One region of the Paenibacillus sp. FSL K6-0276 genome, then DNA from elsewhere that is predicted to be linked to it. Evidence: riboswitches for the same ligand, from Rfam matches in the RefSeq annotation. Region 1 holds a riboswitch; each other region holds the start of a gene.
The links. A riboswitch is a leader RNA that binds a small molecule or an ion and turns the genes downstream of it on or off. The one in region 1 is predicted to bind cyclic di-GMP.
Positions count from the first base shown of each region.

Region 2: linked by a shared signal. The riboswitch ahead of MHH52_RS20000 (thiamine pyrophosphate-binding protein) and the one ahead of MHH52_RS01190 (class D sortase) in region 1 are both predicted to bind cyclic di-GMP.
Region 3: linked by a shared signal. The riboswitch ahead of MHH52_RS03225 (transglutaminase-like domain-containing protein) and the one ahead of MHH52_RS01190 (class D sortase) in region 1 are both predicted to bind cyclic di-GMP.

Region 1 is NZ_CP150276.1:244,838-250,602, forward strand. It holds gene MHH52_RS01185 (hypothetical protein) at 1-957, shown strand, start outside; cyclic di-GMP riboswitch class I at 1,369-1,455, shown strand; gene MHH52_RS01190 (class D sortase) at 1,568-2,215, shown strand; gene MHH52_RS01195 (Cna B-type domain-containing protein) at 2,262-5,519, shown strand; gene MHH52_RS01200 (hypothetical protein) at 5,677-5,765, opposite strand, start outside.
Region 2 is NZ_CP150276.1:4,237,023-4,242,787, forward strand. It holds gene MHH52_RS19995 (HAMP domain-containing methyl-accepting chemotaxis protein) at 123-1,373, shown strand; cyclic di-GMP riboswitch class I at 1,563-1,657, shown strand; gene MHH52_RS20000 (thiamine pyrophosphate-binding protein) at 1,772-3,415, shown strand; gene MHH52_RS20005 (carboxymuconolactone decarboxylase family protein) at 3,425-3,793, shown strand; gene MHH52_RS20010 (hypothetical protein) at 3,990-4,340, shown strand; gene MHH52_RS20015 (ketoacyl-ACP synthase III) at 4,496-5,488, shown strand; gene MHH52_RS20020 (DNA-binding protein) at 5,566-5,765, opposite strand, start outside.
Region 3 is NZ_CP150276.1:691,680-697,444, reverse strand. It holds rRNA gene MHH52_RS03230 (16S ribosomal RNA) at 1-1,231, opposite strand, end outside; gene MHH52_RS03225 (transglutaminase-like domain-containing protein) at 1,598-2,407, opposite strand; cyclic di-GMP riboswitch class I at 2,421-2,501, opposite strand; cyclic di-GMP riboswitch class I at 2,609-2,689, opposite strand; gene MHH52_RS03220 (class D sortase) at 2,814-3,464, opposite strand; gene MHH52_RS03215 (GtrA family protein) at 3,499-3,903, opposite strand; gene MHH52_RS03210 (glycosyltransferase family 2 protein) at 3,893-4,873, opposite strand; gene MHH52_RS03205 (phospholipid carrier-dependent glycosyltransferase) at 4,971-5,765, opposite strand, start outside.

The sequences.
Region 1 (5,765 bases):
CCATCCAACATGCACAAGCTGGTGCAGAAACAAGTCGACGTGACCGGTGACAAAAAAGCAGACGTTATCACGCTCTATGGCCACAAGGAAAAGAAAAGCGACATATATAATGATGACTTGCTGCTTGTCATTCAAAATTCGAAGACGAAGAAAACGACTTCTGTTTCGCTGAATGACGGCGGGTATTCCCCTGAGCTTCTGATTCAGGATCTTAACAATGATAAAGTCGCTGACATCATGGTTAATGCAGATACAGGTGGAAGCGGCGGTTATATTACCAGCCATATTTACACTTTAAAAAACAACAAGCCTTCAGAAATCTCACTCCCGGGAATTGCCAAAGGTAAGATAGGCGTGGAGGGAAATGGCTTCATTAAGCTGAAACCAATCGTTCTGAACAAAAAAGGCACTCACGGTTTGCAGGGTGTTGAGAGAGTTGGAACTACTGCTTCGGATACAACCTCTTACGTTACTTCCAACTGGAAATGGAATAAGGGCAAATGGGAACTGATCGGTAAAAAAATTACAAAGCCAAAGAATGAATCGAATTCGTCTAAGGACAATGTGAAAAGCACGATTTACAAAAATTCCGAAGCAAACTTCAGCGTAGAAATTCCTTCTTCCTGGAATGGCAGCTATAAGGTGCGCGCTGAAAAGTCCGACAGCATGTACCCAACGGCTAAGCATGTCGTTTACTTTGATTACACAACGAAGGATAAAAAAGATTCCCAAACGTTAATTGCAATCTCTGTTTTTGCACAGAACGATTGGAATAAGCTTTCCGATGATGACAAGAGTCAAATCGGAGGTACAATTGCTGAGGAAAACGGTATGATATATGTAGTTACAACACCTCAATCCAACCCGTTTGACTCTCAATCGGCCGACGGGAAAAAGTTTGATCAAATGTACGGTGATTTGAACCTGGAAAAAGCTTTTTCGATTCTAAAAAAATAGCCCTATGAACGGTTAAGCCTGCCTCCACCTAATTAACCCGACCTTATGAGGTCGGGTTTTCATCTTGAGCTTGTGGGCATGTACTGGCTGGAAGATCCAAGTAAGAGACGATACACTAGTAACAGAAGCAAGATCGTTTGAGATATATCAAAACAAGCCCGATCGGCTTGTTCCTGTGTAAAGAGGATCTTTAGAAAAATAAAATCATGGATACTTTCAATTATTTCGATTGAAATTTGTGAACAATTTCTGAATATTATGAAAATCTTTCGCTTTTTTTATTTACATAAATAGACATTCATATATACATGGTATATATTGGTTGTAGTATTTATATACTATTTTTCGACACCTTCTGTGTACTCTATTATTTGGGGTATATCTGCACTAACGACAATTACATAATTTTGATACACTATTTGGCACACTAATCGAAAGGTTAGCTCGCAAAGTTTAGGAATCTAAGAGTCTATGACTTATGATCGTCCGGCCGCAATTAACATCGTTAATGCAGTCGGGCGTTTTTGTGTTGAGAGGAACTAAATATAAGATCAAGGAGGGAGATTTTGAGAAGGGGTTTACAAGGAAAGAAGAGGGGGTGAATGGGTAGATGAGTAAAAAAATTACAGCGATCCTGCTGATCGTTGTCGGAGTCATGTTCATGGTATTACCAAAAATGACGGAGATGTATCGCGATTATCAGCAGGAACAAATATTAAAGGAATGGCAGGCTATTCTTCATAATATTGACAGCACGGAAGAACCTATGGAGCAAATGCAGAAAGGAACCGTGAAGCTCACAGCTACCCTCCCCACAGCTCGAGGCAGTGAAGACGATAAAACAGTCAATTCTCAAGAAGATGACGCTGCAGAAGGAATTCTGACGATTGGAAACATAGATTTAACGCTTCCCATTCTTCATGGAGCAACGCAAGAAAACATGAAAAAGACCGTCGCCAGTATCGTGAATACGGGTAAGGCGGGCGAAGTCGGAAATTATGCGGTAGCCGGTCACCGAAGTCGGACATATGGGAGAAATTTTAATAGGCTGGACGAACTGACTTTGGGGGATCACATCGAGGTTGATAATGGAAAAGAGCAGTTCGAGTACACAGTAACGGAAAAGTTATATGTCAAGCCAGATGAGGTTTGGGTACTGGAACCTAACGGTAAGGATAAGGAAATTACACTGGTCACTTGTGATCCGATTGTAAACCCTACCCATCGTCTGATTATTAAAGGAAAAATAGTAGAGTAGACTCAAGGTAACTTGGGAGAAAACAGAGATTCGGAGGTTAGTTAGTATGAATATACAGTTAAAAAGAGTATTTTCAACTTTTTTAATTCTTATGATTTTTATGGTTACTTTAGGTCAGAGCATTGTTCCTTTAATAGCAAATGCAGAAGAATTAAATACAACAGGATTTGTTGATAGTTTTAAGATTGACAAAACAACACTAAATTACGGTGAACAGACTCAAATAACAGTGAATTTTAGCGATAAATCCGGAAATAAGATGAAGGCTGGAGACACACTGACCTTAACGTTACCTCAAGAATTACAAGGATTTACTGGATTGATCCCATTAAAGAATGAAGAAGGGACTGATTTTGGTACTGTTAAAGTAACGACTACAGAAGTGATATGCACATTTACTGATGTGGTTGAGAACCTTGAAAATATTAGAGGACATTTTTATTTTAAAGTTATGGCATCTTATGTAGCAACGAATGAAACGAAAACCATCGAAACCGATCTGGGTACAACTTTAAAGAAGCAATCGGTAACCATTATTGGTCCAACTGAGGGCGGAACATCTTCGCGTTTTTTCGGAAAAGTTGGCGATATTCTACCGAACAATACTAATGAGGTGCGTTGGGCCTTATATGTAAATAGTGCACAGAAATATTTGGATAAGGATATTGTTATATTAGACAATTTACAATCAGGACAAACGCTTAAGGAAAATAGTTTTTCGATAGCAATTAATGATGATTATATATCAATGGACCAAATCCAAAAGTATGGAATTGATATTACGTTTACTAGCGATACCTCATTTAAGGTTGAGATTGATAAGGATCAAGCCAACGGTAATAAATTTTTAATTAATTATAAAGCGAATATCACTGCAGATGGAAAGAAACAAGAGGCTTTCTATAATAATTATGAGGTCGATTACCAAATTTGGCATGAAGATCCGGTAACTAATAAAGGCGAAACCAAAGTTAAGAATATTGACATGGGTGGCGAAGCCGACGGTGATTTACCACCTAAAGGAACGTTGCGAATTGTTAAGCATATTGCAGGGAATGAAGAAAAAGGTATTCCGAATGTTTTATTTAAGCTGTATACAGAGTCAGGTCAGCAAATAGGAGATACCTACAAAACAGATGCAGAAGGTAAGGTTGAAGTTCCTGACTTAAAAGTAGGAAACTACTATGTACAAGAAATTAATGCTCCAGACTATTTGGATTTTGATCCAGAGGCAAAAATAAACTTTACCATTGATGCGAATGCTGAAAAAGGTGTAGAGCTTAAGATTCCGAATAAAGTGAAGAAGACGGACGTTTCAGGAACAAAAACGTGGATTGATAATAATGCATCAGATCGCCTAAGCATAATCAAAATAGACTTACTACAAAATGGTACTGTGGTTCAAACACAAGACGTAACAGCTGCAAATGATTGGAACTACACGTTTAAAGATATACCTGCGTATGATGCTGACGGAAATGCTTATACGTACACAGTAAAAGAACAACCGGTAGCAGGATACAAATCCGAAGTAAACGGTTTTGATATCACTAATACAAAAAGTGGTCAAACCACAGTAGAAGGAACGAAGACGTGGAAAGATGGGAACGCAGAAGATCGCCCAAGCAGTATTAAAGTCGACATATTGCAAAATGGTGAAGTTATCCAAACCCAAGAAGTAACAGCAGCGAATGGTTGGAAATATGCATTTGCGGATTTAGCGACATATGATACAAATGGAAAAGCGTATACGTATGAAGTTAAAGAACAACCAGTAGCAGGATACAAATCCGAAGTAAACGGTTATGACATTACGAATACAAAAGTGGCACAAACAACTGTAGGAGGAACGAAAACGTGGAAAGATGACAATGCGACAGATCGTCCAATCATCAAAGTAGATTTACTGCAGAACGGTCAAGTCATCCAAACCCAAGAAGTAACAGCAGCGAATGGTTGGAAATATGCATTTGTAGATTTGGCAACGTATGATGCAGATGGCAAAGCATATACGTATTCGGTAAAAGAACAACCGGTAGCAGGATACAAATCCGAAGTAAACGGTTATGACATTACGAATACAAAAGTGGCACAAACAACTGTAGGAGGAACGAAAACGTGGAAAGATGACAATGCGACAGATCGTCCAATTATCAAAGTAGATTTACTGCAGAACGGTCAAGTCATCCAAACCCAAGAAGTAACAGCAGCGAATGGTTGGAAATATGCATTTGTAGATTTGGCAGCGTATGATGCAGATGGCAAAGCATATACGTATTCGGTAAAAGAACAACCGGTAGCAGGATACAAATCTGAAGTACATGGTTATGACATCACGAATACAAAAGTAGCACAAACAACCGTAGAAGGATCAAAAACGTGGAAAGATGACAATGTGTCGGATCGTCCAATCATCAAAGTAGATTTACTGCAGAACGGTCAAGTCATCCAAACCCAAGAAGTAACAGCAGCGAATGGTTGGAAATATGCATTTGTAGATTTGGCAACGTATGATGCAGATGGCAAAGCATATACGTATTCGGTAAAAGAACAACCGGTAGCAGGATACAAATCTGAAGTACATGGTTATGACATCACGAATACAAAAGTAGCACAAACAACCGTAGAAGGATCAAAAACGTGGAAAGATGACAATGTGTCGGATCGTCCAAGCACCATCAAAGTAGACTTACTGCAAAACGGTCAAGTCATCCAAACCCAAGAAGTAACAGCAGCGAATGGTTGGAAATATGCATTTGCAGATTTGGCAGCGTATGATGCAGACGGCAAAGCATATACGTATACCGTAAAAGAACACCCAGTAGCAGGATATAAATTCGAAGTACATGGTTATGACATCACGAATACTAAAATTAAGGATTCAGGCGTACCTCCAACAGATCCAGGTGAAAAACCTAAGGATCCAAGCGTACCTCCAACAGATCCAGGTGAAAAACCTAAGGATCCAAGCGTACCTCCAACAGATCCGGGTAAAACACCGACGGAAATAGGGGAACCACCTACAAATCCAGTAGATCCACCTGCTCCGGTCCATACAATACAGGAACAACCAGTACCTAAAGGAACAAAAACGAATGATTCTACACCGAATGAAGGTTATGACAAGACAGTACCTACAGGAACAAAAACGAATGATTCTACACCGAATAAAGGTTATGACAAGACAGTATCGCTTCTTCCTAAAACGGGAGAATCGTCTGCAGGAACGATCTTCAAGGTTGTAGGTATGTTATTACTAATCTTCGGAGTCATCCTATACGTTCGTCGTCCTAGAGCTCAATAATTACCGGTTATCCGAGAAAACGTTTAAACCGAAACGTGTATATCCCTAAGCAATGAATAACAGGCTCCACTCAAAAACTGAGAGGAGCCTGTTATTATTTATTGAAGAGTTTGTCCATATAATCATATCAAGATATTCAGCATCCTTCATTCCCAAATTAGCGAATTCTCCAAGCTAGAATACCGGCGTTCATACTACGGCATGCATTCATCGCAACTTCAGGCGTATGGTATTGTTCTCCCCAAG
Region 2 (5,765 bases), 2.1 Mb from region 1:
ATGAAATCTAAAGATCTACTCCTAAAAGAAGATTTATGTCAGTTCTTACTATAGACCAATCACCTTTAAATCCCATATAATAACACCAATACATATTATTAATAAGGAGGACATTTATACCAATGAACTGGATGCATAAACTTCCGTTAAAACAAAGAATTGTTGCCGGATGTTACCTCGTTGCCGCACTATTTGCCATTCCTGTTTTAGTTACTTTTATGATCTTAGGCAACATTATTTTAGGTATTGTTCTAATCGTTGTTCTTGCTGCCTTAACTTTACCCGTTGCCCGCTTTATCGAGGGAACGCTTACATCTTCTTTTGATGATATCGCGAATGTATCTCATAGTATTTCAAAGGGTGATTTTACTAGTAGAGCCGATGAGAATGGTTCTATGGGCGACGTGAGTCGTTCTTTTAATACTATGATTGACAAACTCAAGAAGATTTTGACAGAAGCATCACAAATCACTCGACAAGTTATGGATGCAAGCCGTGGAATCGAAGATAAGAATCAGAACTTGAAAATTGTCATGGCACAGGTAGCCTCTTCGTCCAATGAACTAGCTCTTGGTGCAAATGAGATATCTACGGATATCGCTGAAATGACAGAATCTATTAAAGATATTGAGAATAAAGTATCCAATTATACGAACTCAACGAAAGAAATGAACAGACGTTCGATACATACCTTAGAACTTGTTGAACAAGGACGCCAATCCGTTGATACTCAAGCTGAAGGCATGCGTAAAAACATACAGGCTACTCAAAAAGTCGCTGACACCATCGAAGCCCTTTCTCAAAATGCTCGCGGAATTACGATGATCACAAAGACCATCACAGAGATCGCTGAGCAGACCAACCTCTTATCGCTTAATGCTTCCATCGAAGCTGCTCGTGCCGGAGAACATGGTCGAGGATTTGCTGTTGTCGCACAGGAGGTTCGTAAGCTCGCTGAGGAATCAACGGCTTCAACGAAGGAAGTCTTTGGCTTAGTTCGGAGCATCGAAACTGATATTAAACAAGCGATTGACAATATCGCTATCAACGAAGAAGTCGTACAGGTACAGAATGAGATGATCACTCAATCTGCTCATATCTTTGCTCAAATTGTGCAAAGTGTGCAGTATATTACCGAACAGATTTCTTCCTTCTCTGCTGAAAGTGATCTTATGTTGGAAAGTGCCTTGAAAATCTCAAGCGCAATAGAGAATATCTCTGCGATCACGCAGCAAACTGCTGCCGGCACCGAAGAAGTATCAGCCGCTATGAATGAACAAATCAATGCCCTGCAATCCGTCGCAGAAGAAACTGAGAAAATGACTCAGGCTGTGTTTAATCTACAGAAGACGATCCATATTTTCAAGTTTTAAATAACTTTAAAATTGTGTAAACAAATCCAAAAACCGCTCCTAAGTTTTGACTTAGGGGCAGTTTTTTTATATCTATTATTTCATAGGTTGGACAAGATTTTCGTCAAAATTCGAGTTAATTTGCGAGAATATATTGACAAAGGATCTCTAGGAATATATTGTAAAGGAAAATTCTTCTTATAAATTTTAAATTAATATTGGCAAAATCTTCGAAAGAGGATGACGCAAAACCATGGATCTACAGCCTCATTTTAATCCGAGGCCATGACAGCCAGGTTGCTGAAAACCAAGACGACTGAACTATTGTTCAGTCTCTATGGCGATTTATGCTACCAACCTGTGCCCTATTTCAGAGCACAGGTTTTCTAATGTTTGATTTCAAAATAACAACTTGTGAGGTGTATTTTTTGAAGACAGTCGCAGATTACATGTCGGAAGCACTACGGAACCTTGGTGTTACCCATTCCTTTGGTATTATTGGCAAATCCATTTGTCCTATCGTTCTTAAAATGGTAGATTACGGTATTGAATTTATTCCTGGGAGACATGAAAGCAGTTCCGGCTTCGAAGCAGCTGGGTATGCGCTGAAAACTGGAAAACTAGGTGTGGCTTTTGGTACTTCTGGTCCTGGTGGAACAAACCTATTAACTGCAGCAGCACATGCTAAGGCCAACAACTTACCTGTCCTATTTATTACCGGCCATCAATCTATTAAAGAGCTAGGAATTCCCCAATGTCAGGACTCTTCCTCTTTTCTAGCTGATTTAGCTGATATGTTTAGACCAGCCACCTTATATAGCAAACTTATTGAACGTGGTGATCACTTTAGCACGATCTTTAATCATGCCATATCCATTGCTTTAAGCGGTAATCGCGGTCCAGTTCACCTTTGTATCCCCTTTGATGTACAAACGGAATTGCTGGAGGAATGTAATATTGTAATCCCTGAACGCGAATCACTGGTTAGCCACGCTAATATCGACCGCGTACTTGATACTATTAATAACTCAAAGAATCCAATAATTATCGCTGGTAAAGGAGTTAACCGCTCAGGAGCACATCATGAGCTAATTCAATTAGCGGAAACATTTAATATTCCTGTTGTTACATCTCCAGGTGGTAAAGGGGCTATAGCTTGGGATCATCCACTCTATCACGGTCCAATTGGAGTAGGCGGTTGTACCCATGGGGATGACTTACTGAATAAAAGTGATCTATTTATCGTTCTCGGCTCACGTTTAAGTGACATGACTATTTGTAATCTTAAGCGGGAAAATCATCCCACAACATTAATTCAGTTTGATAGCGATCCGACCTTTGTCGGAAAAATATTGTTCTCTAAAACGATTCCAGTGACTGGAGATCTACGCGACAATCTAGTTTGCTATCTCAATCATATAGACACGAACAACATCACGAAACGCGAAGCACCCACAAATGCCGATTATTCCGAAGAGCTTCCGATTTTACCAAGCCTTTCGCTTGCATCGGTCATGAGTACGATGAGTGATTTGATCCCCTATAACAGTACAGTCTTTGTTGATGATGGAAGCCACGGTTTCCATGCTGCGAAGTGGTTCAAGGTTAAGAAACCGGGCAGTTTTGTTTTCGATGCTTACTTTGCTTGTATGGGTAATTCCATCGGAATGGCGATTGGTGCAAAAGTAGCTGCTCCAGAAGAAACGATCTTCTGCATTACAGGAGATGGCTGCTTTATGATGCTAGGCGCGGAGATTAATGCTGCTGTCTGCAAGGATATTCCTGTCATATTCATTGTTGTAAATAATAAACAGCTAGATATGGCTCTTAAAGGTATGGAAAAAACTACAGGGCGTATTGACGGAACTATCTACGAAGTCCCTATGGACGCTGTGAAGTTCGCAGAATCATTAGGCGCTACGGGCTACAAATGTGAGACATCGGAAGAATTCGAAACAGCTATCAAGGACGCTGTTGCAATCAACCGTGTTGCCGTCATTGAACTGTTAACAAACCGTGATGAGGTCCCTCCGACTGCTCACCGTACTTTGAACCTAAATTAGGAGGTCACTATGAAAGACAATGTAAACAGTGGTCTTAACCACTTCACGAATCTCTCAGGAGACTACGGTGCTAAAGCACTGGCTCCGATTAAAGAACATTTCCCTGACTTGGCTGAATTTATTATGGGAAATGCTTACGGCGATATTTTTCAACGTAACACCATTGAAGCTGACTGGAAGGAAATCGCAGTTATCTCTTCTCTGATTGCGATGGGTCAGTTCGATCAATTGGGTGTTCATTATGTCATGGCTCTTCGTGTAGGAGTTACTGTAGAACAACTCAAAGGTATTCTATTACACTTAGTACCCGCTATAGGGGCACCTAGAATCATCACGGCTTTTAATATCCTTCTCGAAACGATTGAAGAAATTCAGTAATTATTGGTTCGACACATTTCGACTTTATTATTGCATATCAAAGATTTATATGCCTATAATAGAGTTAAAATATTCCAATATATGCTGTGTATTGTCGAAACTTGACGTTAAAAACAGTTTATATGGATATTCACATGACTGTAAATTACAGTCAAACTATTTCTAGAAAAATTCAAATTATGGGAGAGATTTAGACATGGGACAATTTATTTTGAAGACAGACACTACTAAAAAAGTAATCAATATTGAGCTGGAAGGAACATTTTCTGAAGAAGATGGCCTGAAATCCATCCAAGCTTATCAACAAACTATCAATCCTATCAATCCAGTAGACTATGAATTGCAAATCGACTGCAGAAAGCTTAACGTAACAGCACCTGATGTTGTACCTCTTTTGGAAGGTTGCTTTGTAATGTTTAAGAATGATGGATTTGTAAAAGTAAATCTAACGCTTGAGAATAACCCAATCCTTAAAATGCAACTAGCTCGTCTAGGCCGTAAAGCCGGACTCGATAACATCGAGATCATTTCTATCGTTACAGTTTAGTACTTCACTTATCTTAAAACAAGCATAAACGCCTTCGGCGTCCTTACAAGGACGGTAAGCGTTTAAGCGAGAAATATAAGGATAATTTATAGCATGGAACATATAAATCCTTATATTTTTAAAAGTATACTATCGAGTCTTTCAGGAGGAGTCATATGACCGGAATTCGTATTCAAGACATTGATATCTATCATCCTAGCAATAAAGTTGGTAATGACTTTTTCATTAAGCATTTTGACGAAAAGGGTATTGATATCCGTGGTCTGCTGACCGCATTAGGTCGTGATACACGCTACAGTATTAAGAATGAGGAAGAAAATTCCCTTACAATGGCTTTCGAGGCTGCCAGTAATGTGTTGGAGAAAAACGGTCTCACTGGAGCCGATATCGATCTTATTGCCTATGCGAGTCAAACTCCTGAATATATCTTTCCTACCAACTCTTTAATGATTCACCGTTTAATCAACGGCGCATCCCATACAATCTGTATTGACAGCAATGCTAACTGTGCGGGTATGACTGCTTCGGTTGAACAGGTTAGCCGTCAAATGCAAGCGAATCCTAGAATTAAACGCGCTTTGGTCATCGGGTCCGATCATGTAGCACCTCATGCAGATAAGAATGATCCGATCTATTATGCTAACTTCGGTGATGCAGCTGCGGCTGTCATTCTTGAGCGTGATGAGAATGCGGTAGGCTTCATTGATTCTATCTATCAAACAAACACATGTGTTTACGGCAACTCCATGTTCCCGGCTGAAGGCTTGGCCAATCTGGGTAGAAAAGGCGTAGCAGCTGGAAATTTCAATGTGAAGTTCATTCCATTTGATGATTCCATTTGTGTGGATGCTGCCTCTGAATCGATTCGCACCCTGCTATCCGACAACAATATAGCGCCGGAGTCCATTAAGGCCGCTTGTTTCTCACAGCTTTCACTGCCTAATATCATTGGTGTTTGTGAGAAAGTTGGTATCGATCGTGATGCAGCAGTATACATAGGGGATGAATTCGGATATACCTCAACCAGCAGCCCGTTTATTGCTCTACACAAAGCTATAACTACTGGAAAGATCGAACGCGGTGATAAAGTTCTGTTCTGGACAGTGGGTGCCGGATGGCAAAATGTAGCATTTGTTATTGAATATTAAGAGTTACAACACAAAAAGGGGCAGGCCAAGGATAATCCTTAGCCTGCCCCTTTTTGTTATGATCTGTGAATGGTTCTTTAGGACTCACTGACAAAGGACAAACCGTTCTCGGCGAGTGCACGCCGTAATTGATCAAGCGCCTTTGGTCCCATTCCATGTAGCTGTAGAAGCTCTGTCTCAGTAAGCTTACTTATTTGGTGAATCTGTGTATACCCAGCACCATGGAGTGCTCGAAGTGCAGGCTTGGCCAATCCAAAGGGAAGATCTGATTCCGATC
Region 3 (5,765 bases), 450 kb from region 1:
GGTCATAAGGGGCATGATGATTTGACGTCATCCCCACCTTCCTCCGGTTTGTCACCGGCAGTCACTCTAGAGTGCCCAACATTACTTGCTGGCAACTAAAGTTAAGGGTTGCGCTCGTTGCGGGACTTAACCCAACATCTCACGACACGAGCTGACGACAACCATGCACCACCTGTCTCCTCTGTCCCGAAGGCCGCCACTATCTCTAGTGGATTCAGAGGGATGTCAAGACCTGGTAAGGTTCTTCGCGTTGCTTCGAATTAAACCACATACTCCACTGCTTGTGCGGGTCCCCGTCAATTCCTTTGAGTTTCAGTCTTGCGACCGTACTCCCCAGGCGGAGTGCTTACTGTGTTAACTTCGGCACCAAGGGTATCGAAACCCCTAACACCTAGCACTCATCGTTTACGGCGTGGACTACCAGGGTATCTAATCCTGTTTGCTCCCCACGCTTTCGCGCCTCAGCGTCAGTTACAGCCCAGAAAGTCGCCTTCGCCACTGGTGTTCCTCCACATATCTACGCATTTCACCGCTACACGTGGAATTCCACTTTCCTCTTCTGTACTCAAGCCACCCAGTTTCCAGTGCGACCTTAGGTTGAGCCCAAGGTTTAAACACCAGACTTAAATAGCCGCCTGCGCGCGCTTTACGCCCAATAATTCCGGACAACGCTTGCCCCCTACGTATTACCGCGGCTGCTGGCACGTAGTTAGCCGGGGCTTTCTTCTCAGGTACCGTCACTCCGATAGCAGTTACTCTACCGGACGTTCTTCCCTGGCAACAGAGCTTTACGATCCGAAAACCTTCATCACTCACGCGGCGTTGCTCCGTCAGGCTTTCGCCCATTGCGGAAGATTCCCTACTGCTGCCTCCCGTAGGAGTCTGGGCCGTGTCTCAGTCCCAGTGTGGCCGTTCACCCTCTCAGGTCGGCTACGCATCGTCGCCTTGGTGGGCCGTTACCCCACCAACTAGCTAATGCGCCGCAGGCCCATCCCTCAGTGACAGATTGCTCCGTCTTTCATTCTTTCTTCAGGAGAAAAAAGAAATTATCCGGTATTAGCTACCGTTTCCGGTAGTTATCCCAGTCTAAGGGGCAGGTTGCCTACGTGTTACTCACCCGTCCGCCGCTAAGTTATTTTGAAAGCAAGCTTTCAAAGTAACTCCGCTCGACTTGCATGTATTAGGCACGCCGCCAGCGTTCGTCCTGAGCCAGGATCAAACTCTCCAATTAGTATTGAAAAGAGCGATATGCTCATTTTGAAACATCTGACGAGAAAATTAATTCTCTAATTCGGATTTCACTTTCGTGATTTCCTACTCACTCGTTGTTCAGTTTTCAAAGATCAAGTTCTCGTTGACGCCGTTTAATGTCTCAGCAGCAACTCTTATAATATATCACGTTACTCTCAGTAATGCAAGCTTTTTTTCGAAAGCCGTTTATCAAACTCTCTCAAAACTGCCTGTACGCTGTCTAACAACGCTTAACTATAATAACCTATCTATTCATAGAAAAGCAACCCCTAATAGAAAATAAACAACCAGCTTAATCATTAAGCTGGTTGTTTATTTAATAGAGTTATGATTCTAGCAATGCAAATTAATAGTATTTTGCTGCAGTATATTTACTTGAAGCCTTAATGAAATCCGAATTCTTTTTACTCTTCGCTGCCGATGCATCTACCGTGGTATCAATAGTAACCCATTTCCCATCCATCAATACTTCATTCCATGCATGGTATTGCGTAACGTAGCTAGTATTCCCCATCACCAATTTAGCAGGAACATCTACACTCCGTAGCATTGCGGCAAAAAGAGAAGCATAATCATAGCAGATTCCTTTTTTAGTATTCAAAGTGTTATTAATGTTCGGAATGTAATCAGTCGTTACGTTATTAGCAAGAGAATAATCGTACTGTACATTAGCAATTACATAGTTATAGATTGCCTTAACTTTTTCTTCGTCTGTTGTTTTGCCTTGTGTAAGCTCTTTAGCCTTAACGATCGCTTTATCAGAAGAACTCCATTTCACATTCTGAACGGAGCCCAAATATACGGAATTCGAGTCATTCATAGTTAAATCTACTACTTCAGAATAGAGAGCTTTGTATTTATTACCCGTTGTGTTCTCGAGAACAGAAACTTTATAAGTCCCATTTCCTTGTTGCAAAGGGAAGTCCTCAGCTTGTCCAGAAGCATATAAATTATATGTATAGCTACTGTTATCTTTTGTGATCATAAGTTTAATTCTTTTATCCTTTGGAATATCGTAGTTAATCCCGATTACACCTTGATCCAATTTCGATGTATTCAACCAGTTCGAATCTACACTCGCGGCTTGAGCTGTGCTTACCGGAACCGAAGTAATCAGTACGAACAGCGCCACCATCATAAAATAAACTTTTTTCACGGATAAAACCCCTTTCGGTAGCTGGCTGCCATCCTTTCGGGAAGGCCCTTTAGCTTTGCGTCCCTACCTTTCGATAGGTTTGCCGTTATCGTATAAGCTCTATCTGTCCTAATTTCACTAGACAAATTAATAGAATCAACCAAGTAGAACTATGAATCTAAAATCCTTACATATTTTATAAAAACAAAAAAAGCCTCTTCATTCGGTAACTGGCTGCCATCCTTTCGGGAAGGCCCTATAGCTTTGCGTCCCTACCTTTCGATAGGTTTGCCGTTTATCGTGTTTAGCTTTTATAATATTATACTACCATATTTATCCTCGTAAACAAGAACAAAATTACTAGATTTGCCATTATTTTATAATTATTCCTCTGTATTTGAGTTCTCTTGTCATTTCTCATCTACTATTAGGAAAGCTTGGCATGAACAATCAAACGATGTGTAGGATCTACTAGTGGGTCACACGTAATTAGGGTAAGAATCTTATCCTTGTTATTCCCATCAAGAACAGATATATCACTTGGATCTACAACTGAAATATCATAAACCTCGTAATTATATACCTGATCGCTCGTCTTTACCGTGATCGTATCCCCAATAACAACCTCATTCAATCTATTAAACAATCTGCCCGTAGTTCTAGCTCTATGAGCTGCTATTGCGGCATTTCCTATTTCTCCAATTGGAGTCGTTTCTTTCATATGGGCCGCCGCGTGTTTCATATTCGCTTTAGTAGCCCCTTCTAATACAGGTAGCTTCAGATCAATCTTATCGATCTCAATTAATGCAATTACCTTGCCACCAACTTCAATTTCTGGTTCTGGCTTTTCTGTTTCTTGAGGCTGTGCCTGTGCATCTAGAACCGATTCCTCTGCTAATAGCTGAGTAACTTCGGCATATCTGCTCTTCAGATCAGGCAGTGGAGTACTGTCGCTGGTGCTCAGTTCAGCCGATTCTAACAGCTTCTCCTGCTGCCAGTCGTTATACCATTCGTTGGCTTTTGGATAAAGCATGATAAGGATCCCCGCCAGTATGAGCACATACGAGAATTTACGCATGATTTTCACCTCCGTGTATTGGTTCTACTGAAATTCAGAATACCCATTTACGACTTCCGAAGAAATTGATAATCACCGTGACGAACGTAACCAAAACCTTAGAGATCAACACTTGAATGCCTAGTTTGTCTGTCAACAGATGCATTAGCAACAGCGATATTCCGAGCACTACCAGATTCAGCACGATAAACTTTAGCAACTGTACCTTATCAAAACCCTCTTTATTGCCACGATTGCGATCCCGGAAGGTTACTTTTTTATTCAAAATAAAGCTGTTCGCTGTTCCTGCACTATAAGAAATCACCTGTGCCAAGGCGTATACCATCCCAATAGAGTTCAGTAATGTGAAGATCACGAAATCTATGAGGGTATTTACCAAACCTACAGCATTAAATTTAAGGAACTGTATGAAAGCTGACCGCAAACTCTTATCTGACATCTTTGTAATCCTTTCGGCGATCCACTAATTCATCGTTATGATATCCTTTAGTCTCACTTACAATATATAGCGGTCTATCCTTAGACTCGTCATAAATCCGTCCAATATACTCTCCGATTACACCTAGTAGCATCAGAACGATACCATTAAAGAGCAAATTGACACCTACAATGGAAGCCCAACCCGGAACCGTCCATGAGGTGAAGAAGATTCTTTGAAATAATACGAAGAATAAATAGAGAAAGCTAGAAAAGGATAGAAAGAATCCAACATACGTAGCAATCTTAAGTGGCTTATGTGAAAATGAAGTGATACCATCCAGCGCAAAACGAATCATTTTCTTAAGAGGATATTTGGTTTCTCCTGCAAAACGTTCTTCCCGCTCATATTCCACCATGGTCTGCTTGAAGCCGACCCAGCTCACCAAACCTCTGACATAACGATTCTTTTCCTTGAGACCCCGTAAGACATCGCATACCTTACGATCAATAAGACGAAAATCGCCTGTATCCGTAGGAATGTCTACACTTGTCATGCTGCTGAGCAGTCGATAATAGAGCTTCGCTGTTACCTTTTTGAACATAGTTTCTCCGCGGCGCTTCAGCCGCTTAGCATACACAACATCGTAGCCTTCTTTCCACTTCTCGATCATTTGTAAAATGACCTCCGGAGGATCTTGAAGGTCAGCGTCTATAACAACGACCGCTTGACCTTCTGCATAGTCCATGCCAGCTGTTATCGCTACCTGATGTCCGAAATTACGCGAGAAGTCAATCAGCTTGACGCACTCATCTCGATCACTGATCTCCCGAATCATCTGGGCCGAACGATCACGACTCCCGTCATTGACGAATACTAGCTCATAAGTATCTCCGCATTCGTCCATTACTTTTTTCAAACGTTCATAAGTAACGCTAATTACTTGCTCCTCATTGAACATGGGTACAATTACACTATATCTGGCTTTCACCTTTATTCCTCCTACAAGCTTTATGGAGCGTTACATCTTCCTATTCTTCATAATAACGCTGTAAGCATAAACTTATTGTTATAGATTCTTTTAAATCTTAGAAAACCCAAGAAGGGAACCAACGCAGCATGTCCTTCACATAATCTCCGCTAACCTGCATCCCTGATAATACTGGGTAGAATGCGACAAAGAGCAGTAAAGCAACAACCACATAGGCATAACGAACGTAACGAGCCTCAGGAAATTTACTATCTAGCAACTTCATTATATATACAATACCAAGAATCATAAAAGGTACCATAGCAAAATAATGGTAGATAAAGGTTTCTCTTGGGACAAGCATCCACGGAACATATTGTGAGAAAAAGGCGATCCAGATCATATACAGGTTCTTATCTTTGCGTTTCAGCGTAATCCACAGCGTTGCCAGCATTGCAAAAATACCTGTCCACCAGATAAGCGGATTACCCATAGTCACTATACTGCTGACCTGACCTTGCGGCAATCCCTCACTCCCACTGAAGAACCAGACAGGTCTCTTCATAAACGGCCATTGCCACCAGGAGGACGCAAAAGGATGTGTAGCTACAAGCTGACTGTGATAGTTGTACATGTTCTTTTGGGAATCAATCAAGCCTTTTATAGTAAAGCCCTCTGCGGATGCAGATAAACCCGGAACAAAAGATAAACTATAAATAATTACCGGTATGATTACGAAGAATGCAACACAAGTAGCTAAAGTAATGATGGTATTCTTCCAGAACGAATTTACGACTTCGCGACAGGTGCTTAACAGTTCCTTGTCTTTGATCTTCCCTTCCGCGAGCAACCGTCCTGATGCTTGATATTCTCTGTAGCGCTCGAAGAGCGAGATAGCTAACATAATAGCCAG